2 linked regions of the Tardiphaga sp. vice304 genome follow. The protein of the gene in region 2 interacts with the protein of the main gene of each other region in a pairwise test. Links are inferred from orthologs where the notes say so. Each region holds a gene or a part of one and is shown on either strand. Other genes may lie near its edges. The genes, in order: FNL56_RS02425 and dsbD.

Region 1 (14,743 bases), 1.5 Mb from region 2 along the record:
CGACGGCGTGCCGCCGAAGTCGCTCGGCGAGGTGCTGCGCTGGCAGTTCGGCGGCGACCGCCAGCGGCAGGCCTGGCCGGACTGGGTCGAGAACGAACACGCTGACATCCCGCCGCCGCGGGTCACGGCCGGGGTGCGGCTGAGCTTCGTCGGCCATGCCAGCTGGCTGATCCAGACCGCGGGCCAGAACATCCTGATCGATCCGGTATGGTCGGACCGGGTTTCGCCGGTCTCTTTCGTCGGGCCGAAGCGGCACAATGCGCCGGGCATCGCCTTCGACCGGCTGCCTGCCATCGACACCGTGCTGGTGTCGCACGGCCATTACGATCATCTCGACCTCGCCACGCTGTCGCGGCTGGCGGCAACATTCAACCCGCGCGTGGTGACGCCGCTCGGCAATGACAGCACCATGCGATCGGCCGACCGCGCGATCCGGGTCGAGGCCTTCGACTGGAAGGATCGCGTCGACCTCGGCGGCGGGCTGGCGGTGACTTTGGTGCCGACCCGGCACTGGACCTCGCGCGGCCTGTTCGACCGCAACAAGGCGCTGTGGGCGAGCTTCGTGCTGGAGACGCCGGCGGGCAAGATCTACATCGTCTGCGATTCCGGCTACGGCGACGGCATCCACTTCCGCCGGGTGCGCGACGCGCATGGGCCGCTGCGGCTCGCGATCCTGCCGATCGGCGCCTATGAGCCGCGCGGGTTCATGAAGGACCAGCACATGAATCCGGCGGACGCCATGAAGGCATTGGCCGATTGCGGCGCCGGGCAGGCGCTGGCGCATCACCACGCCACGTTCCAGCTCACCGACGAAGCGATGGACGCGCCGGCGAAAGAACTGGCGGTCGCACTGGGCGCGGCAGAAATTCCACGAGAGCGGTTCGTCGCGCTAAGACCGGGACAGATTTTTGAGATTTAGCTCCGTCATTGCGAGGAGCGAAGCGACGCGGCAATCCAGAAGGCCACAAGGAAGAGCTGGATTGCTTCGTCGCAAAGGCTCCTCGCAATGACAGCAACAGCTACTGCGCCGGCTTGATTTCCCAGGCCACGCTGACCGTGACCCGCAGCGTCTCCTCGCCCTGTGCGACGGGCGCGGAGGCGGCAACGCCGGCCATCTTGCGAAATGTCATCGGCGCCGGCGCGCCGCCGCCGTCTTCAGAAATGCTGACGGGCATCCCCAGCGAGACGCCTGCGGCTTTGGCATAGATCTCGGCCTTGCGCCGCGCATCGGCCACGGCTTCGAGGCGGGCCTCGTCGAGCAGCTTCGACGCCTTCTCGACCATGAAATTGATGCCGCCGATCTCGTTGGCGCCGGACGACACCAGCGTGTCGATGGTGGCCGCGACCTTGGTGACGTCGCGCAGCCGGATGGTGACGCGGTTGCTGGCGCGATAGCCGGAGATCACGTTCGGCCCGGGCCTGGTCTGCTGCGCATATTGCGGCTGCAGCGAAAGCCGCGCGGTCTGCACGTCCTTCTCGTCGAGCCCACCGGCCTTCAGCGCCAGCAGCACCTTGCCCATCGCGGCATTATTGGCCTCGGAGGCCTCGCGCGCGGTCTTTGCCTCGCTGCTGACGCCACCGTCGATCAGCGCCATATCCGGCGGCACCGACACGGTGCCCTCGCCGGAGACCGAGATCGTCGGTGGCGGCACGACCTGCGCCAGAGCCGGTGAACCGATGAGTGTGCCGGCGAGTGCGAAGAGAATGACAGGATGTTTCATTCCCGAACCCTCTGAACTGTCCAAGGCTTCTTTATGTCCGACGCAGCCGCGCCGTTACTTCAGCGGGACGTAGACATTGATGACCAGCCGGTCTTCGGCCGTCTTCAACGGATCGGTCATGTACTCCTCGATGAACGTGTCCTTGGCTTCCAGCTTCTTGTCGTCGAGGTGATTGGTGATCGCCTCGTAGGTGTTGTCCATGTTGTCGTAGGAGCCGCGGTGCACAAATTTCAACGCGCGGCCTTCCGGTGACTTGCTGACGCTCATCGCCTTCGGCAGGCCCTTGGGCTCCTGATCGACCGGGATCTCGGCGAGGAACGTGAAGCCGGTATCGTCGGTCGAGGTGTAGACGATCATCGGATTGCCGGAGGGTTTGATGCTTTGCTTGTCGAGCAGCGCCGTCATTTGCTTGAAGGCATCCATCAGGGTCTCGAACGCCGAATCCCAATTGGCCTTGCCGCTGAAGGCCAGCACCTGCTTCGGGGCCAGCGTGATTTCCTCGCCGAACGGATCGGCGGCCTGCACCGCCGGCGGCGGCGTGACAGGTGCCGGAGCGACCGGCGCCGGCGTTTCGACGACGACCGGCGGAGTGACCGGTGCGGCCGGCGTGGCGGCGGAAGGCGCCGGCGCGGCAGGGGGTGCCGGCGTGGCAGGGCTCGGCGTAGCCGGGGCGACGGGCGCCTGGGCCGGCGTCTGGGTGCTGGGAGTGGTCGCCGCCGGCGGGGTGGCGGGTGGCGCCTGGGCGACGGCTGCAAAGTTCAGCGACAGCGCGGCGGCCGGGATCAGCGCCACGGTGGCGAAGCGGAGCAGGGAACGGTTCATCGAAAACTCTCCATCGGCAACGGCACACACTTAAGTGGCACCGTGACATGCGCAATCGGCCATCATGGTAACACGCTGCCGCGCAATTCGTCCCCGCGCAAACCGCCGGCGCCGCACGAAAGTCGCACATGGAACGGCTGCACTGGCCAACGTCCGCCGACTTCGCCATATAGGCAAGGTAATATCGGGACCTGACATGAGCGCGCTGGCTAACCACAGCTTTGCCAAGATGAACGGTATCGGCAACGAGATCGTCGTCATCGACCTGCGCGACGGCGCCGCCGGCATCGCGCCGGACGACGCCCGCACGGTCGCAGCCATCGTGCCCTATGACCAGTTGATGGTGCTGCAGAGACCGGGCCTGGCCGGCACCGAGGCCTTCGTCCGGATCTACAACAATGACGGCTCGGAAGCGGGCGCCTGCGGCAATGGCATGCGCTGCGTGGCGCAGCGGGTGTTTGCCGGCAGCGGCAAGGATGCGCTGACCTTCGAGACCCGCGCCGGGCTGATCAATTGCTGGCCCGGCCCGTCGCCGGACACCTTCACCGTGGACATGGGCGCGCCGAAATTCGGCTGGCAGGATATCCCGCTGGCGGAGGAGTTTCGCGACACCCGCGGCATCGAGCTGCAGATCGGCCCGATCGACGCGCCGGTCTTGCACACGCCCTCGGTGGTCTCGATGGGCAATCCGCATGCAATCTTCTGGGTCGACGACATCGAGGCCTATGATCTCAGCCGCTTCGGGCCGCTGCTGGAGAACCACCCGATCTTCCCGGAGCGCGCCAACATCACGCTGGCCCATGTCGTGGACCGCGATCATATCGTTATGCGAACCTGGGAACGCGGCGTCGGCCTGACCCGCGCCTGCGGCTCCGCCGCCTGCGCCACCGCGGTCGCCGCCGCCCGCCTGCGCCGCACGGGCCGCCTCGTCCACATGACGCTGCCCGGCGGAAAGCTCACCATCGACTGGCGCGAACGCGACGACCATGTGCTGATGACCGGGCCTGCCGAGCTGGAATATGAGGGCCGGCTCGATCCGAAGCTGTTCGGAGCGGCGGTTTAAGCGCGCGAAAGGCCCTACCCGTTTGTGGCACGCTGCGGCTACCTCTCGCCCTTGTCGCAACTAAAGATAGTGATACCTTTCCCCCGGCTGCAGCCGCCATTGGGCCAGCGCAACGGGAGGACGAAGATGCCGCCGGAAATTACGGTCGATTTCATCAACCGAAGCACCGACACCGGAAATAGCCAGGTCGTGCTTTTTGAAACGGCGGAGGGGCCACCGCGGCACACGCTGCGTTTCCATAACCGGAGCGGCAGGACCCAGACCTTCGTATGTTTCCAGCCCACGGAGCACAATTCCGCGAACGGCTATCCCATCGCATGGTTCGCCATGCCCGTGGCCAGCGGCGTCCAGGTCAATTTCAGATGGCAGCCGACCTTCGACCTGGTCTGGATGGAGACTGGCAAACTTGCGCCGGGCATTCAGGCGATGGCGTCCCAGGTCATCCCGGCATCGCTCGGCAGCAGCAACATGGCCTATCTCAGCTATATCGACGAAGCCTTTGCCTTCCATAATCAGGGGCCGGGCGATCCGCCGGCCGACCTGATCATCCGCACCGACACCACCATCCCGCAAAACACCGTCAGCGTCGGGATCGGAATGGCGGGAGCACCGACCCAGGTTCTTCAGACGCAGGCCAATCTGAACACTGTCTTCACCGCCGTTCCGAACTACTGGGTGGCGATTGCAGATGTGGTGCAAGGCGAGGTGCTGGACGAATCGGAATTGGCCGCCAAGGCGCCGGTAGTGTTTCCGCCCAACGTCACGGCGATGACCGCGACCCTCGATGCGGATCAGAAGTTTGTCGTGCAGCAGGGACTTGTGGTCTGAACCTCCGGTCGCCGCGCCCGGGTCGCTTACTCCCCGTTCCAGCCACAGATCCGCAGCCGCGCGTGCAGATGCGGCGGCGCCGGGGCCACAACCCGGATCGGATCCTTGTTGCGCGAGATCGGGATCACGATCTCCCGGGCGTGCAGATGTAGCGTCGGCTCGCCGAAGCGCGGGCCGGAACCGTAGATATTGTCGCCGACGATCGGCCAGCCCGACGCCGAACTGTGCACCCGCAACTGGTGGGTCCGGCCGGTCACCGGTTCCAGCGCCATCCAGACCAGGCCCTCGCCCCGCCCCAACACCCGGAAATTGGTCACCGCCTTCAACCCCTCGGCGTCCGGCTTCATCCACCAGCCCCGCTCGGCATTCAGCCGGCCGAGCGGCATGTCGATGGTGCCCTCGTCCTCGGCCGGACCGCCCTCGACCACCGCCCAATAGGTCTTGGAAATCCGGCTGTGCTTGAACAAAAGGCCAAGCGAGGCCGTGGCCTTGCGATGGCGGCCCAGCACCAGGCAGCCGGACGTGTCGCGGTCGAGCCTGTGCGCCAGCACCGGGGCGCGCGGCAGGCCGTAGCGCAGGAATTCGAACGCGGTTTCCAGATTGGCGCCGCCCTTGGGGCCGCGGTGCACCGGCAGACCGGCCGGCTTGTCGATCACCAGCATCAAGCCGTCACGGTGCAGCACCCGGGACAGGATCTCGGCCTCGGTCAGTTCGACCGCATCGGTGCGCGGCAGCCGGGCTTCGGGCTCGATGTCGTCGTTGATATCGTCGTGGCTTTCGTTCATGGCGCGAAACGGCTAACACAGCCCCGACATGAACGACACTCCCGAAACGCCGAAACTGAGCTGGTGGCGGCGGCTCTCCAGCGGATTGAAACGTACCTCGAGCTCGCTGGGGACCGCGGTCGCCGACCTCGTCACCAAGCGCAAGCTCGACCGCGCCATGCTCGAGGACATCGAGGATGTGCTGCTGCGCGCCGATCTGGGCACCGAGGTTGCGGCGCGGATCGCCGCCGCGGTCGGCCATGGCCGCTACGACAAGGCGATCTCCGCCGACGACGTGAAGGCCGTGGTGGCCAGCGAAGTCGAGAAGGTGCTGTCCGCCGTCGCCAGGCCGCTGGTCATCGACGCCGCGCAAAAGCCCTTCGTAATCCTGGTGGTCGGCGTCAACGGGTCCGGTAAGACGACCACGATCGGCAAACTCACGCAGAAATTCAAATCCGAGGGCCGTAGCGTGATGCTCGCCGCCGGCGACACGTTTCGCGCCGCGGCCATCGAGCAGCTCAAGGTCTGGGGCGAGCGCAACAAGGTGCCGGTGATCGCGGGCGCCCAGGGCTCGGATTCGGCGAGTCTCGCCTTCACCGCCGTCACCGAAGCGCGCGCTGCCAAGACCGACGTGCTGCTGATCGACACCGCCGGCCGCTTGCAGAACAAGTCCGAGCTGATGATCGAGCTGGAAAAGGTCGTGCGCGTCATCAAGAAGGTCGATACCTCCGCGCCGCATGCGGTGCTGCTGGTGCTGGACGCCACGGTGGGACAAAACGCGCTGTCGCAGGTCGAGGTGTTTCATCGTATGGCTGGCGTCACGGGCCTCGTGATGACGAAGCTCGACGGCACCGCGCGCGGCGGCATCCTGGTCGCGCTGGCGGAGAAGTTCAAACTGCCGGTGCATTTCATCGGCGTCGGCGAGGGGATCGACGATCTCGCGCCGTTCACCGCACGGGATTTCGCGCAGGCGATTGCGGGAATCGACAATTGAATCGAGAGCTGAGATGACCGAGATCCTCGACAGGAAACAGCCACACCCGCTGTTCAAGTTCGCCACCGAACTCGGGCCGCTGCTGGTCTTCTTCGTCGCCAACGCCAAGGCCAATCTGTTCGTCGCCACCGGCGCCTTCATGGTGGCGGTGATCATCGCGATGGTGGCATCCTATGTGGTGACGAAGCACGTACCGATGATGGCGATCGTCACGGCCGTCGTGGTCATCGTGTTCGGCTCGCTGACGCTGTTGCTGCACGACGAGACCTTCATCAAGATGAAGCCGACCATCGTCTATGCGCTGTTCGCCGCGACCCTTGGCGGCGGGCTTTTGTTCGGCCGCTCTTTCATCGCCATCATGTTCGACCAGGTATTCAATTTGACGCCGCAGGGCTGGCGCGTGCTGACGTTGCGCTGGGCGCTGTGGTTTGCCGCGATGGCTGTTCTCAACGAGCTGATCTGGCGCACCCAGACCACCGAGTTCTGGGTCGCCTTCAAGGTGTTCGGCATGGTGCCGCTGACCATGATCTTTGCGCTGACTCAGATGCCGCTGGTCAAGCGCCACGCGCTGGCACCGGTGTCGCTGGAAAAAAGCGCTGCCGACGAAGGCGAAGTGACGAAGTAAAAACGCACCGGCGCGACTGCGCCGATGCGTCTGTCTTCATGCGATCAAGGGGTCGCTCAGCTCTTCTGCTTGGCGATCACCTTGTCCTTGATGCCTTCATAGGTCTTTTCCGGCACGATCTTCTTCTGCACCAGCTCGTCCTTGCCCTTGTAGGGACGGCCCTTCACGATCGCCGCGGAATAGGCCTTGCCGATGCCCGGCAGCGTTTCCAGCGACTCGATGCTGGCGGAGTTGAGATCGAGCAGTTCGGCCTTCGGCGCCGGCGCCATCTTGGATTCGGTGGCAGGTGCCATCTTGCCAGGCGCGGCGGGGGCCATCTTGGTGGCAGGCGCCGCGGGCTGCGCGGTCTGAGCCATCGAGGGCGAGGCGGCGAGCAGGCCAAGGGTGAGTGCAGCGGCGGTGAGTGAAGCAATCGAGAAATGACGCATCGAAATGTCCCTCCAAGGACGGTTTAAGTAACGATGCAAGCTAGCTGTCGATTCATGGCGGACGCAAGGCGCGAAAATGAACGGCAGCTAAAGGCGGAAGTTTATTTAGCTGTCATTCCGGGGCGCGAGCGACGCCAGTTGCGAGCGAACCTCAGCTACTCCAGTAGGAGTGGCGGGAAATCTCGAAATGTCCAGCGCAAAACACTTCGGGATTCCGGGTCTGCATCAGCCGGCTACGCCGTCTGCTGCATCCCGGAATGACAGTGTTGGATCGCTCGCCCTCGCCGGGCCGGGACGACGCCGGGTTTAACTTCCCTTGTTCAGCGCCTTCTCGATCTCGACCTTCAGCACGCTGTCGAAATTCGCCGCCGTCACGCCGCCGACCAGTCTGTAGCTGATGCGGCCGTCGCGGCCGACGACGAAGGTCTCGGGCACGCCGTAGACGCCCCAGTCGATCGAGGCGCGGCCGTTGCCGTCGACGCCGACGATGCCGAACGGGTTACCGTAGCGGCCGAGGAAGCGGCGCGCATTGTCGGCGCCGTCCTTGTAGTTGATGCCGACGATCTGGAGGCGCTTGTCCTGCGCCAGCGTCATGAATAGCGGCGCCTCGTCGTGGCACGGCACGCACCACGACGCCCAGACGTTGACGACGCTGACGCGGCTCATGAACAGCGCGGGATCGAGCCCCGGCACCGGCGCGCCATTCGCCGTCAGGCCTTCGAGCGCCGGCAGCGCGGTGGCCGGCGCCGGGCGGCCGATCAGCGCGGAGGGCAGCCTGGCGGGATCGCCGGCGCCGAGCTTGAACCAGAACAGAGCGGCGACCACGGCAAAGCCGAGCAGCGGCAGCGCCATCAGCAGCGGGCGGCGTTTGGGGGCTGCGGTGTCGCTCATGATACGTCCGTGGCGCTGCGGCCGGAGCGGCGGCTGACGCCGGAGGCCTCGAGCTGATGCAGCCTGGCCTTGACGCGGCGATGGTCGATCGCGATCCAGACGATCAGGATCGCAATCACGGCCGCAACCAGCGCGTAGGACGTCACGATGAAGCTGGCATAGGGACCGAGGCTCATCATGGCAGCGCCGGTCGCTGGCTGGCCTGCAGCATCTGCAGCGAGCGCACGCGGCGGCGCAGGATCTCGTTACGCATCGCGGCCAGATGCAGCGTCAGGAACAGCAGCGAGAACGCCACCCCCATCACCAGCAGCGGATAGAGAAACGACTTGTCGAGCGACGAGCCCCCCATCTTCAGCACCGAGGCCGGCTGGTGCAGCGTATTCCACCAGTCGACCGAGAATTTGATGATCGGGATGTTGATGGCGCCGACCAGCGTCAGCACGGCTGCGGCGCGCGCCGCGCGCGACGGATCCTCTACCGCGCGCCACAGCGCGATCAGGCCGAGATACATCAGGAACAGGATCAGCATCGAGGTCAGCCGCGCGTCCCATTCCCAATAGGTGCCCCACATCGGCCGGCCCCATAGCGAGCCGGTAACCAAGGCCAGAAAGGTGAAGGCGGCGCCGATCGGGGCTGCGGCCTTGGCGGCGACGTCGGCCAGCGGATGCCGCCACACCAGCGTGCCCAGCGACGCCACGCTCATCGCGCCCCAGACGAACATCGCCAGCCAGGCGTTGGGGACGTGGACGAACATGATCTTGACGGTGGCGCCCTGCTGATAATCGTCCGGCACCATCGCCGACTGGTACAGGCCGATCGCCAGCAGCAGCGCGGTCAGTCCCGCCAGCCACGGCAGCACGCGCGTGGTCAGCGACAGGAACCGGGTAGGATTGGCGAGTTCACTTAAGCTCATGGCACTTCCAATAATCGCCGCGGCGGCTGCAGGCAATGCGACTGGCATAGCATCGTGCGGCCATGCGGAGAGTTGATCGGGCGCAACACCGGTCAATCCAGTCCGTGGCGCAGGCTGGCGGCGGCGGCGAACGGGCCGATCACCAGGCTCGCCAGCGACAGCGCGCACAGGATCGAGAACGGCGTGCCGAACGACAATTGTCCGGCGTCGATGGCGGCATTCGCCGCGGCGACGCCGAAAATCAGCACCGGGATCGACAGCGGCAGCACCAGAACGGCGAGCAGCAGTCCGCCGCGCTGCAGCGAAACCGCGAGTGCTGCGCCGATCATGCCGGTGAAGGTCAGCGCCGGGGTGCCGGCCAGCAGCGTCAACGCCACGGCCAGCGTGGCAGTGCCGTCGAGATTGAGCAGCAGGCCGAGCACCGGGGTGGCGACGATCAGCGGCAGGCCGGCGGCGATCCAGTGCGCGAAGGCCTTGGCGGCGCAGGTCAATTCCAGCGGCGTCCGGCTCATCAGGATGAGGTCGAGCGAGCCGTCGTCCTGGTCGGCCATGAACAGCCGGTCGAGCGTCAGGAGGCTGGCCAGCAGCGCGCCGATCCACAGGATCGCCGGCCCCAGCCGCGCCAGCAGCGCGAGATCCGGGCCGAGCGCGAACGGCATCAGCACGACCACGGTGAGGAAGAACAGCACCCCGATCAAAGCGCCCCCGCCGACCCGCATGGCAATGCGGATGTCGCGGCGAATCAGCGCGCCGAGGGCGGTCATGAGGGGCGCCCCCTTCTTCCTTCTCCCCTTGTGGGAGAAGGTGGCGCGGCCGCAGGCCGCGTCGGATGAGGGGTAGCTAGGCGACGTCGGTTGCGGCACCCCTCACCCGTCTCGAACATGCTCCGCATGTTCGATCCACCCTCTCCCACAAGGGGAGAGGGAAGGAAGAAGGCCGGTCGAGTTGCCAACATTCGCCCCCTCACGACGCTCCCCCGATGCGCAATTCCCGCGCGTCGATCCCGAGCGGCGCGTGGGTCGCAGCTATAATCATGCCGCCGCGGCCGAGATGCGCGGTCATCAGGCCGGCAAACACCCGCTGGCTGGCCAGGTCCAGCGCTGAGGTCGGCTCGTCGAGCAGCCAGATCGGGCGGTGCACGGCGAGAAGCCGCGCGATCGACAGCCGGCGGCGCTGGCCGGCGGAGAGAAAGCCTGCCGGCAGCGCGGCGGCGTGGCTCAACCCCACCGCGGCAATGGCTTCGGCGGGATCGCCCGGCGTACCACCAAAGAACTCCGCCCAGAAAATGAGATTTTCCGTCACCGTCAGCGCCGGCTTCATGGCGTCGCGGTGGCCGAGATAATGCGCCTGCTCGGGCAGGGTCAGCTCGGCATCGCCGCCGGTGAGCGCGACCGTACCGCCCTCCATCGCCAGGAGGCCGGCGATCAGCCGCAGCAGCGACGTTTTGCCCGCCCCGTTGGGGCCGACCACGGCCAGCGCCTCGCCGCCCTCGGCGTCGAAATCGAGCCCGGCGAACACCTCGCGGCCGCCCCGCACACATCGCAAACCGCGTCCCGAGAGCCGCATCCTTGTCCTTTCACGGCCCTCTGCTAGGTGAAGGGCGCGTTGCCACGTTGCCTGATACCGCATTGCTGCGAAACGATTGTCGGTGTGGCGGCGCCTCTAGAAAGATTCTATAAGCCGGAACTTGATGCAGCACACAATCGAGACCCGCAAGCCACTCAGGCTGCCCTGCTGCGGTGTATTGATACCTTTTACCGGGTATCCTGTAACGAAGAATTGGGACCGCTCCATATGACCTCGCTCGACAGCTTCAAATGCCAGACGACCCTCAAGGTCGGCGACAAGACCTATGTCTATTACAGCCTGCCTCTGGCCGAAAAGAACGGCCTGGCCGGCATTTCGAAGCTGCCCTATTCGATGAAGGTTCTGCTGGAGAACCTGCTGCGCTTCGAGGACAACCGCACCGTCAAGAAGGCCGACATCGAAGCCGTCGCGGAATGGCTGAAGACCCGCAAGCTCGAGCACGAGGTCTCGTTCCGCCCGGCACGCGTGCTGATGCAGGATTTCACGGGGGTCCCCGCCGTGGTCGATCTCGCCGCGATGCGCAACGCGATGCAGGCGCTCGGCGGCGACGCCGAGAAGATCAACCCGCTGGTCCCGGTAGATCTGGTCATCGACCACAGCGTGATCGTGAATTTCTTCGGCAACAACGAAGCCTTCGGCAAGAACGTCGCCGAGGAATACAAGCAGAACCAGGAGCGCTACGAGTTCCTGAAATGGGGCCAGAAGGCATTTTCGAACTTCTCGGTCGTCCCCCCCGGCACCGGCATCTGCCACCAGGTCAATCTCGAATACCTCGCCCAGACGGTCTGGACCCGCGTCCAGGAAATGACCGTCGACGGCAAGCCCGGCTCCTATGAAGTCGCCTACCCCGACACGCTGGTCGGCACCGATTCGCACACCACCATGGTCAACGGCCTCGCCGTGCTCGGCTGGGGCGTCGGCGGCATCGAGGCGGAAGCCGCGATGCTCGGCCAGCCGCAGTCGATGCTGCTGCCGGAAGTGATCGGCTTCAAGCTCGATGGCGCGCTGAACGAAGGCGTCACCGCCACCGACCTCGTGCTCACCGTCACCCAGATGCTGCGCAAGCAGGGCGTGGTCGGCAAGTTCGTCGAATTCTACGGCCCCGGCCTCGATGTCATGTCGGTCGCCGACAAGGCCACGATCGGCAACATGGCACCGGAATACGGCGCCACCTGCGGCTTCTTCCCGGTCGATGCCTCGACCCTGGAATACCTCACCACCTCCGGCCGCAAGCCCGAGCGCGTGGCCCTCGTCGAGGCCTATGCCAAGGCGCAGGGCCTGTACCGCACCGCCGGTTCGGAAGATCCGGTGTTCACCGCGACCCTGTCGCTCAACCTCGGCGACGTCGTCCCCTCGATGGCCGGCCCGAAGCGTCCCGAAGGCCGCGTCGCGCTGCCCGCCATTGCGGAGGGTTTTGAGGCCGCGATGACGGCCGAATACAAGAAGGCCACCGACCACGGTATGCGTTTCAAGGTCGACGGCCGCGATTTCGACCTCGGCCATGGCGACGTGGCGATCGCCGCGATCACCTCCTGCACGAACACCTCGAACCCCTCGGTGCTGATCGGCGCCGGCCTGCTGGCCCGCAACGCGGTCGCCAAGGGCCTGACCTCGAAGCCGTGGGTGAAGACCTCGCTGGCGCCGGGCTCTCAGGTCGTCGGCGAATATCTCGCCAATTCCGGCCTGCAGAAGGACCTCGACAAGATCGGCTTCAACCTGATCGGTTTCGGCTGCACCACCTGCATCGGCAATTCCGGCCCGCTGCCGGAGGAGATCTCGAAGTCGATCAACGACAACGGCATCATCGCCGCCGCCGTGCTGTCGGGTAACCGCAACTTCGAAGGCCGCGTCTCGCCGGACGTGCAGGCGAACTATCTGGCCTCGCCACCGCTGGTGGTCGCCTATGCGCTGGCCGGCTCCGTGACCAAGAACCTGGCAGTCGAGCCGATCGGCGAAGGCACCGACGGCCCGGTCTATCTCAAGGACATCTGGCCGACGACGCAGGAGATCAACTCCTACATGAAGGAATTCGTCACCGCGGAGATCTTCAAGAAGAAGTACGCCGACGTGTTCAAGGGCGACGTCAACTGGCAGGGCATCGAGACCGTCGAGAGCGAGACCTATGCCTGGAACATGGCATCGACCTACGTGCAGAACCCGCCCTACTTCGAAGGCATGAAGATCGAGCCGGAGCCGATCGTCGACGTCGTCGATGCACGGATCCTCGCGATGTTCGGCGACAAGATCACCACCGACCACATCTCGCCGGCCGGCGCGATCAAGCTGACCTCGCCCGCCGGCAAGTACCTGTCGGAGCATCAGGTGCGCCCGGCCGACTTCAACCAGTACGGCACGCGGCGCGGCAATCACCAGGTCATGATGCGCGGCACCTTCGCCAATATCCGCATCAAGAACTTCATGCTGCAGGGCGCTGACGGCAACGTGCCGGAAGGCGGCATGACCAAGCACTGGCCGGACGGCGAGCAGATGCCGATCTACGATGCCGCCATGAAGTATCAGGCCGAGAAGGTGCCATTGGTGGTGTTCGCCGGTGCCGAATACGGCAATGGCTCGTCGCGCGACTGGGCGGCCAAGGGCACCCGCCTGCTCGGCGTCCGCGCCGTGATCACCGAGAGCTTCGAGCGCATCCATCGTTCCAACCTCGTCGGCATGGGCATCCTGCCGCTGACCTTCGAGACCGGCACGACCTGGAAGTCGCTCGGCCTCAAGGGCGACGAGACGGTGTCGATCCGCGGGCTTCAGGGAGATTTGAAGCCGCGCCAGAAGCTGATCGCCGAAATCACGTCGGCGGACGGCACCAAGCGGGAAGTTTCGCTGCTGTGCCGCATCGATACGCTCGACGAGCTCGAATATTATCGCAATGGCGGCATCCTGCAGTACGTGCTGCGGCAGCTCGTCGCCTGAGGCGTTTGATCTGGATCATGCGACGTCGCGCCTCACTGCGAAGTGAGTGGTGAGTGAACGGAAGGCGGCCTATCACAAGGCCGCCTTCCGGCGTTTAGGGCATCTGTACAAGTGGCACTTCCGTATCGAGACACCGTCTGTTACGTGTCGCTATTAAAGCGTGGCAAACCAATGAAAACCTCTCATGGCATTACCCGATGGACGGGCGCAGCCAGCGTCTGCCTCGCTTTTGCTATGAGCGGTGTCGCACACAGCCAGCCCATTGCTGTCGTCGAACTGTTCACCTCGCAGGGCTGTTCGTCGTGCCCGCCAGCCGACAAGATCATCGGCGATCTCGCCCGCGATAGCCGCGTGATCGCGCTCAGCATGCCGATCGACTACTGGGACTATCTCGGCTGGAAGGACACGCTGGCAGATTCCCGCTTCAGCGCGCGGCAGAAATCCTACTCGAACATGCGCGGCGACCGCGACGTCTATACGCCGCAGGTCATCGTCAACGGCACACGGCAGGTGATCGGCAGCGACCGCGGCAAGATCGACATGGCCATCGACGAGACGCGCAAGGGCGCGGTGATGTCGGTGCCGGTGTCGCTGACGGTCTCGGGCAAGCAGGTGAACGTGGCCGTCTCCGCCTCCGAGAAGAGCCCTCACGCCGCGCGTGGCGAGGTCTGGATCTGTTCGGTATCGAAAGCGGTGCCGATCGCCATCGGCCGCGGCGAAAATCGCGGCCAGGCGCTGACCTACTACAATGTGGTGCGTAACTGGCTGAAGGTCGGTGACTGGACCGGAACGGCGGCGACCTGGACCGTGCCGCTGGAGAACATCAGCCGCGACGGCGTCGATGCCGCGGTGGTCTATCTCCAGGACGGCACGCGCGACCATCCCGGCGCCATGCTCGGGGCAACGATGACGTCGCTGCCGTAGCAGCTTGTCGTTCCGGGATGCGGCAGACGACCAAGCCGTCTGACGGAGACCTCAGCCTCTCCAATTGGAGTGGCGGGGAACCTCGATGCGTTCACCCACTTTCCGGGATCGAGCTGTCGATCGAAAACTCGGGGTTCCGGGTTCGCTCGCGCTGGCGCGCTCTCGCCCCGGAATGACAGACACTACTATCCCAAAAGAAAAGGGCCAACTTGCGTTGGCCCAGTGGGATAACCCTGCGCAGGCCCGATCCTTACAACC
Region 2 (14,744 bases):
TCAGCGAAAGCCTAGCAGTCCAGACCGGATAGCTTTTGAGCAGAAGCTACCGCCAGTTCGTACGTGGTGTTCGAATCCCTCTCCCTCCGCCACCGCAGCTGCGCTTCCAATGCCACCCGCGGGCAAAGTCTCCAAAAAGCCAATAAAAACAACCTTCCCTTGAAGTGGTGCCGTACGAGAGAACTGCCGATTTTGGAGATTTGAGCCTGGAGACGGCGTTTTTCTCCAAAGCTTACACACACCTGCTTGTGCGGTGACGGGTAGGCGATCACCGCGTCGAGCGCCGCCGCGTCCCATTGGTCGGTTGTAGTAAGGATCATCGGCACAGTCTTGAAATCCCGTCGCCGGGGCAAGTGCGCGAGCTGGTCCGTCAGCTTCCGGAGCTGGCGCCCGTCGGATGGAACGAGCGTGCCGGTCTCTTGCGCGGCGGATGCATGATCCGTGCGGGCCAGGCTGATCGCCATCGCGCCCCATCCGAGCGTCTTGATGGCGGTACGTCTTCCAATCATCGTCATCGCATTCTCCAGGGGGTGTTCAGAAGAGCCATCGCGGCACCCGCGATGCGTAATCGATCCACTGCTTGCCAAAGCGTGCGGCCAGATGGCGCTCTTCAGGTCTTATTGCCAGTCTATCCACAATGAACGCCGAGACGATCTCCATGATAGCAAACCAACCGGCGGCAAATGCGAGGCCGATGCCGCCCATCAACATTGTGTTACCGAGGTAGATGGGATTACGCGTGAATCCAAAAGGTCCGTGGGTTACCAGACGGCTTGCACCGCGGTGCGGCAGAACACTGGTGTGCGCTTTATTTAATGTGATAATGGCCCAAACGTCGAGGCTGATGCCAGCCACCACGGATAGGTAACCGACGGATCGTACGGCAACGTTTTGCGGGATAGACATCGGTGAAATATAGCCGAGCGCTATGCTCAGCGTGGCAGCAACAGTCAATACAAGCGGCGGCCACGGCACCGCGTTGGGGCGTTTACTTATATCGTCCATCGCGGACATCTCCGAAGCAACACCGATCGTTTCGAACGCGCCCTGTCACAGGTGCCGGGCGCGAGGCCACTCGGGCGAGCTGTTTCTCGCGGACAGTCTATCTTACCACGACCTTCGAACCGTTCGGAATGCGGCTGTAAAGATCGATGATGTCCTGATTCACCATGCGGATGCATCCTGACGAAACAGCCTTGCCAATGCTGTCCGGCTCCGTCGTGCCGTGGATGCGAAACAGCGTGTCTTTGCCGCCTTTGAATAAGTATAGCGCGCGGGCGCCGAGCGGGTTCCTGGCACCGCCATCCATCCCGTCCTTCCATTGTTTGTATCGTGCGGGCTCGCGCTCGATCATGTCATTCGTGGGCGTCCAGTGAGGCCACTTTTTCTTGTACTCAATGGTCGCAGTTCCTGTGAATTCAAGGCCAGCCTTGCCGACCCCCACGCCGTATCGAAGCGCCTTGCCATGCTCCGTGACAAGGTAGAGAAATTTTTGGTGCGGATCGACAACGACCGTCCCCACAGGCTCGTTGGTCGGAAATTCTACAACTTGCCGCAAATACCTGGGATCCATCTTTCCAACATCGACGGCGTCGACACGATACGGCTCATTGATGGGAGCTGCATAGGCCTGCGCCTGGAGTGCGTCGACGGGCGCGGACAACGTTGCTACGGACTTGGAAGATGTCGTCGTACATCCGGCCAGGACGGCGGCCGAGCATGCGACCGCGAGGAATGTTGCAAACCGCCTGATCGGATCATTTTTCGTTGTACGCGTCGCAGACATTATTTTTTTGCCTTGGCACGCGCATCGCCGACGGCCTGCTTGAATTGGCTGTAGGTCAGAGCGGAGGTGACCCGGAAGCGGCCGACGATGTAGGCGGGAGTTCCCTGCAGGTCGAGGGAATCGGCCTGCGCCAGATGTTTCTTCAATGTTGCGTTGATTTCGTCGGTGTGAAGCTTCAGATCTTCATTGAGCTTCGCCATATCAACGCCGGACTTCTGGATGGCAGCGAGCATCTGATCCTCAGGAATTTTTGGCCCCGGGATTGCCATCAACGCGGCATGCACAGCGTCATATTTGCCTTGATATTTGGCCGCGAGAGCCATTTGCGCGCCGTATACCGAAGCTTTTGTGAGAATCGGCCAGTCCTTGTAGACAAGCCGAATTTGCCCGTCTTCCTTCACCACCCGCTCAAGGTCGGGCTCGGCCTTCTTGCAGTATGGGCAATTGTAATCAAAGAACGTCACGATGGTGATATTGCCTTTCGGATTTCCCCCCGTCGGTACGGTCGGGTCATTCAGGATCGCCTCGGAGGAGGTGTCGGAATCCTCGGCGTGAACGATCGACGCTCCCAGTGGAAATAAAAGAGCAAGCGACAGCAGCGAGCGGGTGATGATAGTTCGAATGGTATTCGGGCGCATGGGTTTCTCCGAGTTAAAACAGGTTAAATTGGGCTAAGTTGCTTGAGACGCGACGTAAAGGCTTTGGCGTCGACCGGTCCGACAAACCGCGTATCCGGCACTTCTTTGCCTTGGTGCGGGCTGAGGAAAATAATGGTCGGCGGGCCCACGACGCTGAATCGTTTCATCAAGGAACGGGTTTCATCGTTGTATTCGGTTGCATCCGCCCGAATGACAGCAAAGTCCTTGAGATGTTTGATAACATCGGGATCTGAAAATACGGTGCGATCCATCAACTTGCACTCGACGCACCACTCTGCGGAAAAGTCGAGCATCACCAGCTTGCCTTGCTGCGCCGCTCGTTCAACCGCGATATCGAGAGCGTCATTTGTCGTGACGTCTTCGAAAGACATCGCGCGGTTTGATGAGGCTGTCGGGAAGCCTGCAAGCGAGACCAGGTGTTCGGACGACCCATTTACCGATGCGATCATCGCGTAGACGCCGGATCCGATAACAACCAAGCCGAGCGACGCGAAGGCCATGGTCCGGGCCCCGCGCGGCGTTCCCCTCGACAACTGAGAACCAACCAGGAGGAGGCCGCCCGCGCTGGCTGCTACCCCGACAAGGAGCACCGTTATCCACAGAGGAATCACCCGCGACAGCATCCAGATCGCCATCCCGATAAACACGAATCCAAACACGTATTTCACGCGTGCCAGCCAGGGTCCGGACCGCGGAAGCACTCCCGCACCAAAAGTACCGAAGGCCAGCAGGGGAAGTCCCATCCCGAGGCCCAGCGCAAACAGAGCCAGCGCACCGCGCAACAGGTCGCCCGTCTGCGCAACATAGACGAGGGCTGCGGCCAAGGGCGGCGTGACGCATGGACCAACGATAAGCGCAGATCCGAACCCCATGATCGCCGCGCCGCTGAGCGAGCCGCTGCGCCGCCTTCCGGAGCCCATTAGCCGGTTCTGCCAGGACTGCGGGAGTTGCAGGTCGTAGAGCCCGAACATTGAAAGAGCCAAAGCGACAAAAAGGGCGCTCATCAATCCGAGTGCCAGGGGGGTCTGCAAGGCTGCCTGAAGATTTTGCCCCGACCAGGCGACGACGACTCCCAGCACCGCATAAGCCAACGCCATCGCAAGCACGTAAGCGCTCGAAAGCGCAAAGCCGCGTTTGGCTGTCAGCCGGTCACCGGACTGGGCCAACATTCCGGAAAGAATCGGAATCATCGGGAAGACGCAGGGCGTAAATGCCAAAAGCAGCCCGAATCCTATGAACGCGAGAACCATCGAGCCGATGCCGCCTCGAAGACCGCCTTGCTCTGCGGAGGGAGTAGGGGGGCTGTTATAGGTTGCCGGCACCGGAGCGTCGGGTTTCCACGTGGGCGGACTCGCCGACCCCGATGACGAAGGCCGCGAGTCAGTAATGGAAAGAGAGGTCACATCTACGATTTTTGTGGCGGGCGGGTAGCAAATTCCCTGCTCCGCGCATCCCTGATAGGACACTTCCAGTTGCTGGGTCGAGCCAAGGCCAGCCAAGGGAACGAAGGCCTTCACTTGCCGGTGATAAACTTCGGTTTGTCCAAAGGATGGATCGTCTTTCATCTCGCCCGGGGGGGTCCCGGTCCCCACAGGAGTACCATCCCTCTTGGAAACTGTAATCTTGTCCCGGTACAAGTAAGTCCCGGGGGCAATTTTCCATTCAAGGACAAGCTCGCCGGCAGTGCTGCGGGCGGCGGTCATATGGAACACCGTGTCCACACCCGGCGGCTGTTGCGCTTGTCCGTCCCCCGCTGAAATCAGCGCAAACGCGAAGGCAAGAGCCGCTCTCAATAACCAATACCGCATCATTCCCTCGACATTCTGGCCGCCTCCTCAAATCGACTGCCTACCTTAAGCCAGCCTTAAGCGGAGCCTCGCGGCATCGCCTATTGCGATAACGAGGCCGTGATGCGTCGCGACAGTAGGCAGGAGCTACGGTGAAACGGCTTTTCAAATGGTTCGGGAATTCACTTATGCAGCTGCGGTCTACATTGATCTGTCCCCATTGCGGTAATCAGGCAGAAGAAGCCATGCCGATTGACGCTTGCCAATTCTTCTATGACTGCAAGGGATGTGGCGCGCGGCTCAAACCTTTGGCTGGCGACTGTTGCGTGTTCTGCTCATATGGCTCGGTGCCGTGTCCGCCTATCCAGGAGAGCGGCAAGGATAGTTGTTGCAGTTAGCTTACAGCCAGAACCAGCTCGTCTCTGCCACGCCGCCAATCAATCAATCAAGACGATCGATTGAGGAAGCAATCACCTCATCAGCCATGAGATCTCGATAGATTCAGCTACGGTCCCATCGCAAGCGGATCGGAAACGATCAGTTTATCCGTATCGACCTTTTTAAGCTTACTCGACGCATCCGTAGAATTGAGAAATCCATCGAGCGATTGCTGAATGGTAAGCGTCGTCCTCAGGCCACGGCTCTGAGGTCTTGCTTTCGGTAGGCCGACGGCAATAGCGCGTCGATGTCGCGGTTGGGATGACCGTTGGCGATCCTGGAGAGGACGTCGGTCAGATAGCCAAGCGGATCGATGTCGTTGAGTTTGCAGGTTTCGATTAGGGAGGCGACCGTTGGCCGAGGATTGCGAGGTGTAATAGTCTGCGACGGCCTGGCGATCTTCCGGCGTCAGCGCATTCGCGATTGGCGTCATCACCGCCTTGCTGCGCTTGCCGTCAGCAAAGCTTTCCAACTGATGAACCAGATAAGCGGCGCTCAAGCCCGACAGGCGAGGATAGCCGTCCGCCGGAATACCTTCACCGGCTTCGCCGTGGCAGGAGGCGCAAGCATGTGCGCCCGTGCCATTTCCGTGAAGGGCGATGTCTCGCCCGTCGGCGGCTGAGACTCCAGAGGGGAGTAACAGGCCGGCGAGCGAGAGGATTGAGAGTAGATGGCAGAGAAACTGCACCGGGGATGGCATGGCCTTTATTTCTCAATAAAAAATGACGACAAATGCGGTCAGAATGTTCTCAGAACCCGCCAGCGGTTCACGCCATTACCGATAAGGGGGCAAAGGCCATTTAGTTCATTAGGAGTGAATAGGTGCCTGTAGCGCGACAATCAGGATGAGAATCCCGCGACAATCAGGATGAGAATGCGCCGCTGCTGGGTTGACGAAGGGAGGGCGTAGCCCGACCGGAGGCAGCCCAGCAGCGGCGTGTCGCCCGAACGGGCCTCATTTGGCGGTAACGGCGGCTGGTCAAAGATCGGGTTTCTCCTTTGAGAGGACCAATTCTTTGGCCGGCCGGCATGTCACCGATCAACAAATGAGGCTTTTCATGAGCTTGCGTCGCAACCATTCGCCAGCCGTCGCCGCTGCAAAGGCTGGTTTCAGCACCTCCGCCGCCTACCGGTTCGAAAAGGATCCCCGACTTCCCACCCAGAAGAAGTCGCCCCGCGAACGCCGCCGCGCTGATCCATTTGCCGATCTTTGGGAGAACGACATCCTCCCGATGCTGAACGCCGCCCCAGGCTTACGGCCGATCGCCGTGTTCGAGGAACTATGCCGCCGACATCCGGAGCTGGGTTCTGGAACGCGGCGGACGCTCGAGCGGCGCATTCGGGCATGGCGGGCGGTGAACGGGCCGGATCGGGAGGTGATCTTCCGTCAGGAACATCCGCCGGGTCGCATGGGGTTGTCGGACTTCACCGAGGTCGCCGATCTCGGCGTCACCATTGCGGGCCAGTTGCTGGACTGCCGGCTCTATCACTTCCGGCTGCCTTTCTCCGGCTTCGAACACGCCCATGTCGTACTCGGTGGCGAAAGTTTTGTCGCGCTGGCGGAAGGCTTGCAGAACGCGCTGTGGTCGCTGGGCGGGGTGCCGGAGCAGCACCGCAGCGACAGCCTGTCAGCCGCGTTCCGCAATCTCGGCGCTGAAGCCAAGGAGGATTTGACGACGCGCTACGAGGCGTTCTGCAGTCATTACGGCATGACGCCGACCCGCAACAATCCCGGCGTGTCGCATGAGAACGGCTCGATCGAAAGTGCGCATGGCCATCTCAAGAGAGCGCTGGCCGATGCCCTGCTGCTGCGTGCCTCTCGCGACTTCGACGATCTTCCGGCATGGCGTGGTTTTGTCGACGAGATCGTTGGCCGCGGCAACGCGCGCAATGCCAAGCGCATCGATCAGGAGCGGACGGCGCTACAGAAACTGCCGGTCCGCAAGACCGCCGATTATGAGGAGGTCAACGTCGATGTAACGACATCAAGCGCCTTCACGTTGCGCAAGGTGTTTTACTCGGTCCCCTCCCGCTTGATCGGTCACCGGCTGCGGGTGCGTCTCTATGACGACCGGCTCGAATGCTTCCAGGGCGCCACCCACATCGTCACCCTGCGGCGCGGGCGAAGCCAGCCCAACGGCAAACACGGCCATGTCATCGACTATCGTCACGTCATCCATTCGCTGCGCCGCAAACCGATGGCGCTGCTCAATCTGGTCTATCGAGACCAGTTGTTCCCCCGCCGCGTTTACGCTCGTGCGTTCGACGCCTTGCTCGCCGGCATTGGCGAAAGACCAGCCTGCCGTGCGATGGTCGGGCTTCTGGCGCTCGCACATGAACGGGCCTGCGAAGCGGAACTCGGTGCCGTGCTGCAAGCCACGCTCGACGACGGCATCCTGCCGGATCTCAAGGCGCTGATCGAACGCTTCCGACCGAAGGGCATGGCACTACCGGTCGTCGTCGTCACGCTGCCCTCGCTCGCTATCTACGACCAGATTGCCGCGGCTGTGGGAGAAGCCGCATGAACGCGACCGTCAAGATCGACGCCGCCCGTGTCGAATTGCTGCTCAGCGAACTGCGTCTGCCCGGCATCAAGCTGATCTGGGCCGCCCTGGCGGAAACCGCCGATAAGGAAGGCTGGCCCGCCGCCCGCTTCCTGGCGGCCCTGGCTGAACAGGAGATGGTGGAGCGAAACCGTCGTCGCTTCGAACGTCATCTGGATGAAGCCCGCCTGCCGCCGGGCAAGACCCTCGCTGCATTCGACTTCGATGCAGTGCCGATGATCTCAAAGGCGCAGGTGCAGGCTCTCGCCGCCGGTGACGCGTGGCTCGACAGGGGCGCCAATCTGTTGTGTTTTGGCCCGCCTGGCGGCGGCAAATCGCATCTGGCAGCGGCGCTCGGCATGTCCCTGATCGAAAAGGGTTGGCGCGTGTTGTTCACCAGAACCACCGATCTCGTGCAAAAGCTCCAGATCGCGCGCCGCGACCTCACGCTCGAAGCCGCGATAGCCAAGCTCGACAAATATCATCTGCTGATCCTCGACGATCTCGCCTATGTGACCAAAGATCAAGCCGAGACCAGCGTTCTGTTCGAACTGATCAGCGCCCGCTACGAACGCCGCTCAATGCTCATCACCGCCAATCAGCCATTCGGTGAATGGGGAAAAATCTTCCCGGACCAAGCCATGACGCTGGCGGCGATCGACCGCCTCGTCCACCACGCCACGATCCTCGAAATGAATGTCGACAGCTATCGCCGAAAAGAGGCTGTCGACAAAGCCCGCGGAGCCGGAAGGCCGCCAACGCGCGCGACAATCAAAGCGTCATCCTGATTGTCGCTCCACGACAATCAACTCCACGACACGCAATTATCACTTGCGTTATCGTCAGGCCGCGACAATCATCCCCACGCCGCGACCGCTAAATTGCCATCCTGATTGTCGCGCTTCCCATCCAGATTGACGCGCTACAGGTGCCGCTGATGCACATCACGCCCGCACGGTCTGTGTTTGATACGACCATTCGACAAGATCGATAGATCCTTCAACGTTGCGAGGGGCGATATTGACAGAGGCGGCGAACGACAGAGGCGTCATTTCCTCATATCTCAAGCATGTTTCAACGACCCAAGCCGCCAAGCCAATCAACGAAACAATCCAAAACAGCGAAATCCCATTCATCATCATTCGATGTCTGAAATCATCGTGTGAAGCGTCCCTGCGCTGAAACTGTATGAGATTTCCAGGCCTTGTCATCGAGAGCTCGCATGATGTCGGTCTCGCTAAGCAGCAAACTTGCGCTCCTTATGCGGTATGTCGAACTCGCCGCCCTTTAGCATGTGAGACCAGTACAGCCACGGCAGGAATTTCGTTTTGAGTATCCATGCCGACCAACGAGGAACGCGCGGATCAAACGGAAAACTCGGCGTAACCTTGCCGCCGTACCCAAATTCAGCAAGCACAATCTTTCCGTAGGCGACAGTCAACGGACACGAACCGTATCCGTCATAACGACTGCTTACCGTGTTACCGTCCATCACCGCGAGAAGATTTGAAACGACGACGGGCGCCTGCATTCGAACCGCGGCCGCAGTCTTCGCGTTTGGCGTCGAAGCACCATCACCGAGGCCAAATACGTTCTTGAAACGGTTGTGCTCGAGCGTCGCCTGATCAACGTCAACCCATCCCGCCTCATTGGCCAACGAACTTTGCTTCACGAAATCAAGAGCCGTCTGCGGTGGTGCGACATGGATCATATCGAACTTCCTGACGATCTCCGATGTAACTCCGTCGGCTACTGTGACAGCGAAGATTGCCTCCTTGGCGGCACCGTTGATCGCCTTCAGGTTCGTCTTGAAATTCAAGGTAATTCCGTACTCATCGACGGCCGCCTGCAGAGGCGTGACAAAAAATGGCACGCCAAAAAGCACGTCGCCGGCAAGACAGAATTCGATCTTGGATTCTGCGAGTTTCCCGTGCTTCCGCCAATAGTCGGCCGCCAGGTACATGATTTTCTGTGGTGCGCCGGCACATTTGATCGGCATCGGCGGCTGCGAGAATAGCGCTGTCCCGCCACGAAAGTCCTGAAGGCAGCGCCACGTGTACTCGGAACCTGATGCGCTGTAGTTGCTGCATACGCCGTTACGACCGAGCGTCTCTTTCAGTCCCGCGATTGCCTCCCAATTCAGTTTGAGACCCGGGCACATCACCAGGTAGTGGTAGTTCAACGTCGATCCATCGCTCAGCGAGACCTCGTTATTCTCCGGAGCAAACGTGGCAGCCGACGCCTTGATCCAGGTGGCGCGCTTGGGAATAAGCGACGCCTCCTGCCTGATCGTCTGCTCTTTCGTGAAAACGCCCGCCCCAACCAGGGTCCACCCCGGCTGATAGGCATGGGTTTCAGAGGGTTCGACGATTGCGACCCGCAGGTTCGGCCGATGCTTCAACAGTGCAGCGGAGACGGTGATACCGGCCGCGCCTCCCCCGACGACGACGACATCGAAGCTGTTCTGCAACTTCAAGTCGTTGGCTGCACGCATCATGTCGCCCTCAATTTATAATTATCGAATATGATTGATACATAATTTACTTAATGATATAATCTGTTCGATGTAAAGGAATGTTGAAAGGCTGCAATGGTTCCCACCCCGCTTTGCGATTTTAGCTCGATCCAAAGAAGACGGACGCCCGCTGTCATAAGAGACCGCCAAGGTGCATCTCGGGAGACCCTGCTGGGACACTGCAGACGAGGCGGTATCTGATGGAGCTCACCACTGGTTCTCAGTCGTCCGAAGCTCCGATGATCACAATCGGGACGCTGGCTCCTGATTTCACGGCGCGGACCACATTGGGTCAAAGATCTCTCTCCGATTATCGGGGGCGCTGGCTTGTCTTTTTCTCACACCCAGCTGATTTTACGCCGGTTTGCACGAGCGAGTTTGTTACTTTCAGCAAGCTGTTTCCGGCGTTTCAGGAACTGAATTGCGATCTCTTGGCGCTCTCCGTCGACAGCTTGTCTTCGCATATCGCTTGGGTGCTTTCGATCAAAGAGCGGTTTGACGTATCTGTTACCTTTCCGCTGATCGAGGACCCTTCAATGTCCATTGCACGGGCGTACGGCATGCTTCCGCCGGACGCGCTGGACAGTTCAACTGTCCGCGCCAGCTTCGTCATCGATCCGGATGGGGTCATCCGGGCGATCAGCTGGTATCCGATGTCAGTCGGGCGATCCGTGGCCGAAATTCTACGGCTCGTCACAGCCCTGCAAACCTCGGATGCAGATGCGGTTTCGACCCCCGAGGGTTGGCAGTCAGGCGATCCTGCAATTGACGCGGCCCCGCTCTCGCTGGAGGACGCCATAAATCACCAGCCAAGTGCCGCCGCGCCGGATTGGTATTTTCGATTTCGAGACAAGGGCGCCAAATGACAACGGCATCAATCGCCAAACCCGACGTCCGCGGATTCTACGATCCGAGAACGTTTAGCATACAGTACGTCGCGTCCTGTCCGCGCACCCGTCGCTGCGCCATCATCGATCCGGTTTTTGATTTTGATGAGAAGTCCGGCGCGACAGCCACGAAGAGCGCCGACGCGATCCTGGCGTATGTCGAAGAAAAGGGGCTTTCCGTCGAGTGGATATTGGACACCCACCCGCATGCCGACCATTTTTCCGCGGCTCGTTATTTGAAGGATAAGACCGGAGCCCCGACCTGCATCGGCGACCGTGTGGGGGACGTGCAAGAGCTTTGGAAGAAGATCTATAACTGGCCACGATTGCCAGCGGATGGATCCCAATGGGATCGGCTTTTCGCCGATGGCGAAACCTTCCAAATCGGTGACATCCCCGTTTCCGTCCTCTTTTCGCCAGGTCACACTCTTGCCTCCATATCCTATGTCGCTGGCGACGCCGCTTTCATCCATGACACGTTGTTCATGCCCGATAGCGGAACCGCACGATGCGACTTCCCCGGTGGAAGCGCTCACAGGATGTGGGAGTCAATCCAGCGCATCCTTGCGCTGCCCGATGCGACACGCCTTTTTACGGGGCATGACTACCAACCAGGGGGGCGCGATCCGGCGTGGGAGAGCACCGTCGCTGATCAGAAGCGCAGCAATATCCATATCGCCGGCAAGGACGAGGCATCCTACGTTGGGCTGCGCAAGGAGCGAGATCGCAAGATGGAGATGCCGCGCCTCATCCTGCACGCCTTGCAGGTCAACATCCGCGGCGGCCGACTTCCGGAGCCAGAAGACGATGGCAAGCGCTTCCTGAAAATTCCGCTCGATGCGCTGGAAGGAGCTCACTGGAAATGACTCCTCAAGCCGAAGCAATGATGAAGAACGTCCGGGCGGCCGCCGATCTGATGAAGAGCCTGGCCAATCCAAATCGCTTGTCGATCGTTTGCTGTTTGGTGAACGGCGAGTTTTCGGTAAGCGAGCTCGAAAATTTGCTCGAAATTCGCCAACCGACGTTATCGCAACAGCTCGCCGAACTCAGGGAAGCAGGGCTTGTGACGACGCGACGGGATGCCAAGCAAATATTCTACAGTCTCACCGACGCGCGGGCTGGCCAGATGATCGCTGCGCTGGAAGAGATCTTCTGCGATGACGAAACGCGTTCACTGCTCCGGTCGCGATCCCTCCTTGCACGGAAGGAAGATCAAGAGCCCGCCCTGCTGGCAATCGGCTCGTCGCAGTTTGCCAAGGTCCACCTCGGCGGAAGATCTCCTAAATGATTCACATGGCTCCGACCTACGCAGATTCATTCATCGGCGGCATGCTAATCGGCTTGTCCTCCCTGATCCTGCTGCTTCTCAACGGACGCATCGCCGGCATCAGCGGTATCTTTGCATCGCTCTTCGGACAGGCGGATCGTCAGCTTTGGGGCAACCTGGCCTTCGTCGTCGGTCTCATCCTTGGTCCGCTGCTGTTTCGCGGCGCGTTCGGCGATTGGCCGCTGGTCCGCATTCCTACCTCTTTGCCGCTGCTGATCGTCGCGGGGCTCCTGGTCGGCTTCGGCACGCGTCTGGGCTCAGGGTGTACCAGCGGGCACGGCGTTTCGGGCCTCGCGCGACTGTCGCCGAGATCGATGGCTGCCGTTGCCGTCTTCATGTTCGTCGCTGTGCTTACGGTCTATCTCAAACGGGCGGGCGGTTGGATATGAACATGCTTCGTATAATGGTCGCGCTCGTCGCAGGCGTCGTTTTCGGTTTCGGCCTGGCGTTCTCCGGGATGATGGACCCGGGGCGCGTCGAAGCGTTCCTGGACATCACAGGCCCGTGGAATGCGAACCTCGCCTTCGTGCTCGGCGGCGCGGTGCTGGTGGCCTTTATTGGCGTCCGGATTGGCAAACGGATGCAACAGCCGGTGCTCGCCGACAAGTTCAACTTGCCGACCCGGACGACGATCGACGCCCGCCTGCTTGGGGGCGCGGCGATTTTCGGCGTCGGATGGGGACTTGCGGGCTTCTGCCCGGGTCCGGCCGTCGCGTCGCTTGCGCTCGGTGTCCCCACGGTCCTCGGGTTCGTGGCAGCCATGTCGGTCGGTATGATCGCGCATGACCAGCTGACACGATCCGGAGCCGGACGGCTCGGTACATGATGCATGTTACGGCTATCCTGGCCACGCTTTCGGGCGGCCTTGTCGGGTTCTCTTTGGGACTTATCGGTGGCGGCGGATCCATTCTCGCCACACCGCTGCTGCTGTATTTCGTAGGCGTGACCCCGGCCCATACGGCGATCGGCACCAGCGCCATCGCCGTTGCCGTCAATGCGTATGTCAACCTGATCGGGCATGCCCGCGCCGGAAACGTGCGCTGGCGCGCCGCAGTGCTGTTCGCGGGCGTTGGCGTGGTCGGCGCGTTTGTCGGCTCGACACTCGGCAAATCGATCGACGGCGACCGTCTGTTGTTCTTTTTCGGCCTGCTGATGATCGCGGTCGGCGCCTTGATGATCAACAAGAGCGACAACCCCCACGTGGTTGAGCGGCGTCCCGGCCTGAAGGCGGACCTGATCGTTGCGATCACGGCGTTTTTCGCCGGTGTCGCCTCCGGCTTCTTTGGCATCGGCGGCGGTTTCCTCATCATGCCCTGTCTGGTCCTCGCGACGGGCATGCCAACGATCAAGGCGGTGGGCACATCGCTTTTCGCGGTCGGCGCCTTTGACACGGGAACGGCGATAAATTATGCGTGGTCGGGGTTGATCGATTGGCCGGTCGCAATCGAGTTCATGCTCGGCGGAGCCATCGGCGGGTACTTCGGCATGAAAAGCGCTGTCCGACTGGCCGACAAGAAGGGCGTGCTCAACAAGATCTTCGCGTGCCTGATTTTTATCGTTGCCGCTTATGTCTTGTACCGCAGCGGCCGAAGCCTGTACGCCTGACCCGCCAGCAGGGTGCGAACGCCTTTGGATTTCGCCCGCAATTCGACGCCTTAAGGCTGCCTTAAGCTGGACTGTGCACAGGGGAATGGCGTTGACGAGGGCGGGATGAGACTCTTGATAGTCGAAGACGACGTTGTGCTGCTCGACGGACTCAAGGTCGGCCTGGCCATGCTGGGGTCGACTGTCGATGCTGTCGAATGTTGCGGCGACGCCCTCGCTGCACTCTCCACATCAAGTTTCGACGCCATCGTGCTCGACGTGATGTTGCCCGACGGCTCCGGGCTGGAATTGCTGCAGCAGATCCGCTCTGCGGGAAATAACACGCCTATCCTCCTGCTGACGGCACTCGACGACGTCAGGGACCGGATCAAGGGACTGGATTCGGGAGCCGACGATTATCTGGGCAAACCTTTCGACCTTGACGAACTCGGCGCGCGGGTTCGGGCGATCGTTCGTCGCAAGGAAGGAAGGGCAACTCCCACTTTGCGGTATAACGGGATTGTACTCGATCCCGCGACCTTGACGGTAAAAGTCGACACCAGACCTGTTCAACTGTCCCGACGCGAGTTCGCCATTCTGACGACGCTGCTTGAGCGCCCGGAGGCGATCAGATCTAAGGCTGAACTGGAGGAACGCCTCTACGGTTGGCAGGAAGAGGTCGAAAGCAACGCGATTGAGGTTCATATTCATCATCTACGCAACAAGATCGGTCGCGCCCATGTCGAGACCGTGCGCGGTATTGGCTATCGGCTGCGATCCGCAGAATGAGACTGGCTCGATCAATCAGGGGCCGCCTTTTCGTCGTCCTGGTAACAGCGACGGTGTTCGTATGGCTATGCGCAAGCGCATGGATTTTTCTGCAAACTCGCAGAGAGGTCGAACACGTCCTCGATACCCGCCTGCAGGAGGCGGCTCGAATGGTCAGCTCTCTGGCATTCAATGGATCTGGCGCGACAGACACCTTGGCAATGCCCGACAATTCGCTCCCACAAACCACCAGTTATGAGCGGCAGCTTTCTTGCCAGATCTGGTCCCTGGACGGACGATTGATGGCACGTTCCAGCGGTGCGCCGAGTAACAGCCTGGGCGGCGATGACGATGGATTTTCCGACCGGCTGGTCGACGGGGAAACCTGGCGCGTCTATGCCGTCTCAGATCCCGGCAAACGTATCCGCGTGCTGGTTGGCGATCGTCTTG

The links.
Region 1: the proteins of dsbD (region 2) and FNL56_RS02425 interact in binary tests that used the Escherichia coli proteins (3 or more experiments, as listed by UniProt). The link is inferred for Tardiphaga sp. vice304 from one-to-one orthologs.

What each region holds. Positions count from the first base shown.
Region 1 is NZ_CP041402.1:523,659-538,401, reverse strand. Bases 6,345-9,309 are described here. They hold FNL56_RS02425 (DsbE family thiol:disulfide interchange protein), read right to left. Parts: upstream 8,137-9,309; coding sequence 7,552-8,136; downstream 6,345-7,551. Other genes in these bases: ccmB (heme exporter protein CcmB), read right to left, coding at 9,142-9,309; FNL56_RS02415 (heme ABC transporter permease), read right to left, coding at 8,312-9,049; ccmD (heme exporter protein CcmD), read right to left, coding at 8,133-8,312; FNL56_RS02430 (ComEA family DNA-binding protein), read right to left, coding at 6,874-7,245; FNL56_RS02435 (septation protein A), read left to right, coding at 6,345-6,817. Outside these bases: FNL56_RS02470 (MBL fold metallo-hydrolase), read left to right, coding at 1-919; FNL56_RS02465 (SIMPL domain-containing protein), read right to left, coding at 1,020-1,721; FNL56_RS02460 (GyrI-like domain-containing protein), read right to left, coding at 1,776-2,543; dapF (diaminopimelate epimerase), read left to right, coding at 2,740-3,606; FNL56_RS02450 (hypothetical protein), read left to right, coding at 3,733-4,434; FNL56_RS02445 (pseudouridine synthase family protein), read right to left, coding at 4,461-5,219; signal recognition particle-docking protein FtsY, read left to right, coding at 5,248-6,192; more of FNL56_RS02435, read left to right, coding at 6,206-6,344; more of ccmB, read right to left, coding at 9,310-9,813; heme ABC exporter ATP-binding protein CcmA, read right to left, coding at 10,013-10,615; aconitate hydratase AcnA, read left to right, coding at 10,844-13,561; FNL56_RS02395 (DUF1223 domain-containing protein), read left to right, coding at 13,733-14,485. UniProt on the Escherichia coli protein: Involved in disulfide bond formation. Catalyzes a late, reductive step in the assembly of periplasmic c-type cytochromes, probably the reduction of disulfide bonds of the apocytochrome c to allow covalent linkage with the heme.
Region 2 is NZ_CP041402.1:1,991,460-2,006,203, forward strand. Bases 1,853-4,818 are described here. They hold dsbD (protein-disulfide reductase DsbD), read right to left. Parts: upstream 4,257-4,818; coding sequence 2,448-4,256; downstream 1,853-2,447. Other genes in these bases: FNL56_RS09415 (DsbA family protein), read right to left, coding at 1,853-2,424; FNL56_RS28340 (GDCCVxC domain-containing (seleno)protein), read left to right, coding at 4,421-4,630. Also shown: FNL56_RS09400 (hypothetical protein), read right to left, coding at 12-515; FNL56_RS09405 (methyltransferase family protein), read right to left, coding at 535-1,005; FNL56_RS09410 (L,D-transpeptidase), read right to left, coding at 1,103-1,786; more of FNL56_RS09415, read right to left, coding at 1,786-1,852; istA (IS21 family transposase), read left to right, coding at 5,687-7,195; IS21-like element helper ATPase IstB, read left to right, coding at 7,192-8,001; FNL56_RS09445 (NAD(P)/FAD-dependent oxidoreductase), read right to left, coding at 8,451-9,710; FNL56_RS09450 (peroxiredoxin), read left to right, coding at 9,929-10,594; FNL56_RS09460 (ArsR/SmtB family transcription factor), read left to right, coding at 11,478-11,903; FNL56_RS09465 (YeeE/YedE family protein), read left to right, coding at 11,909-12,331; FNL56_RS09470 (DUF6691 family protein), read left to right, coding at 12,334-12,768; FNL56_RS09475 (sulfite exporter TauE/SafE family protein), read left to right, coding at 12,765-13,547; FNL56_RS09480 (response regulator), read left to right, coding at 13,653-14,315; FNL56_RS09485 (ATP-binding protein), read left to right, coding at 14,312-14,744. UniProt on the Escherichia coli protein: Required to facilitate the formation of correct disulfide bonds in some periplasmic proteins and for the assembly of the periplasmic c-type cytochromes.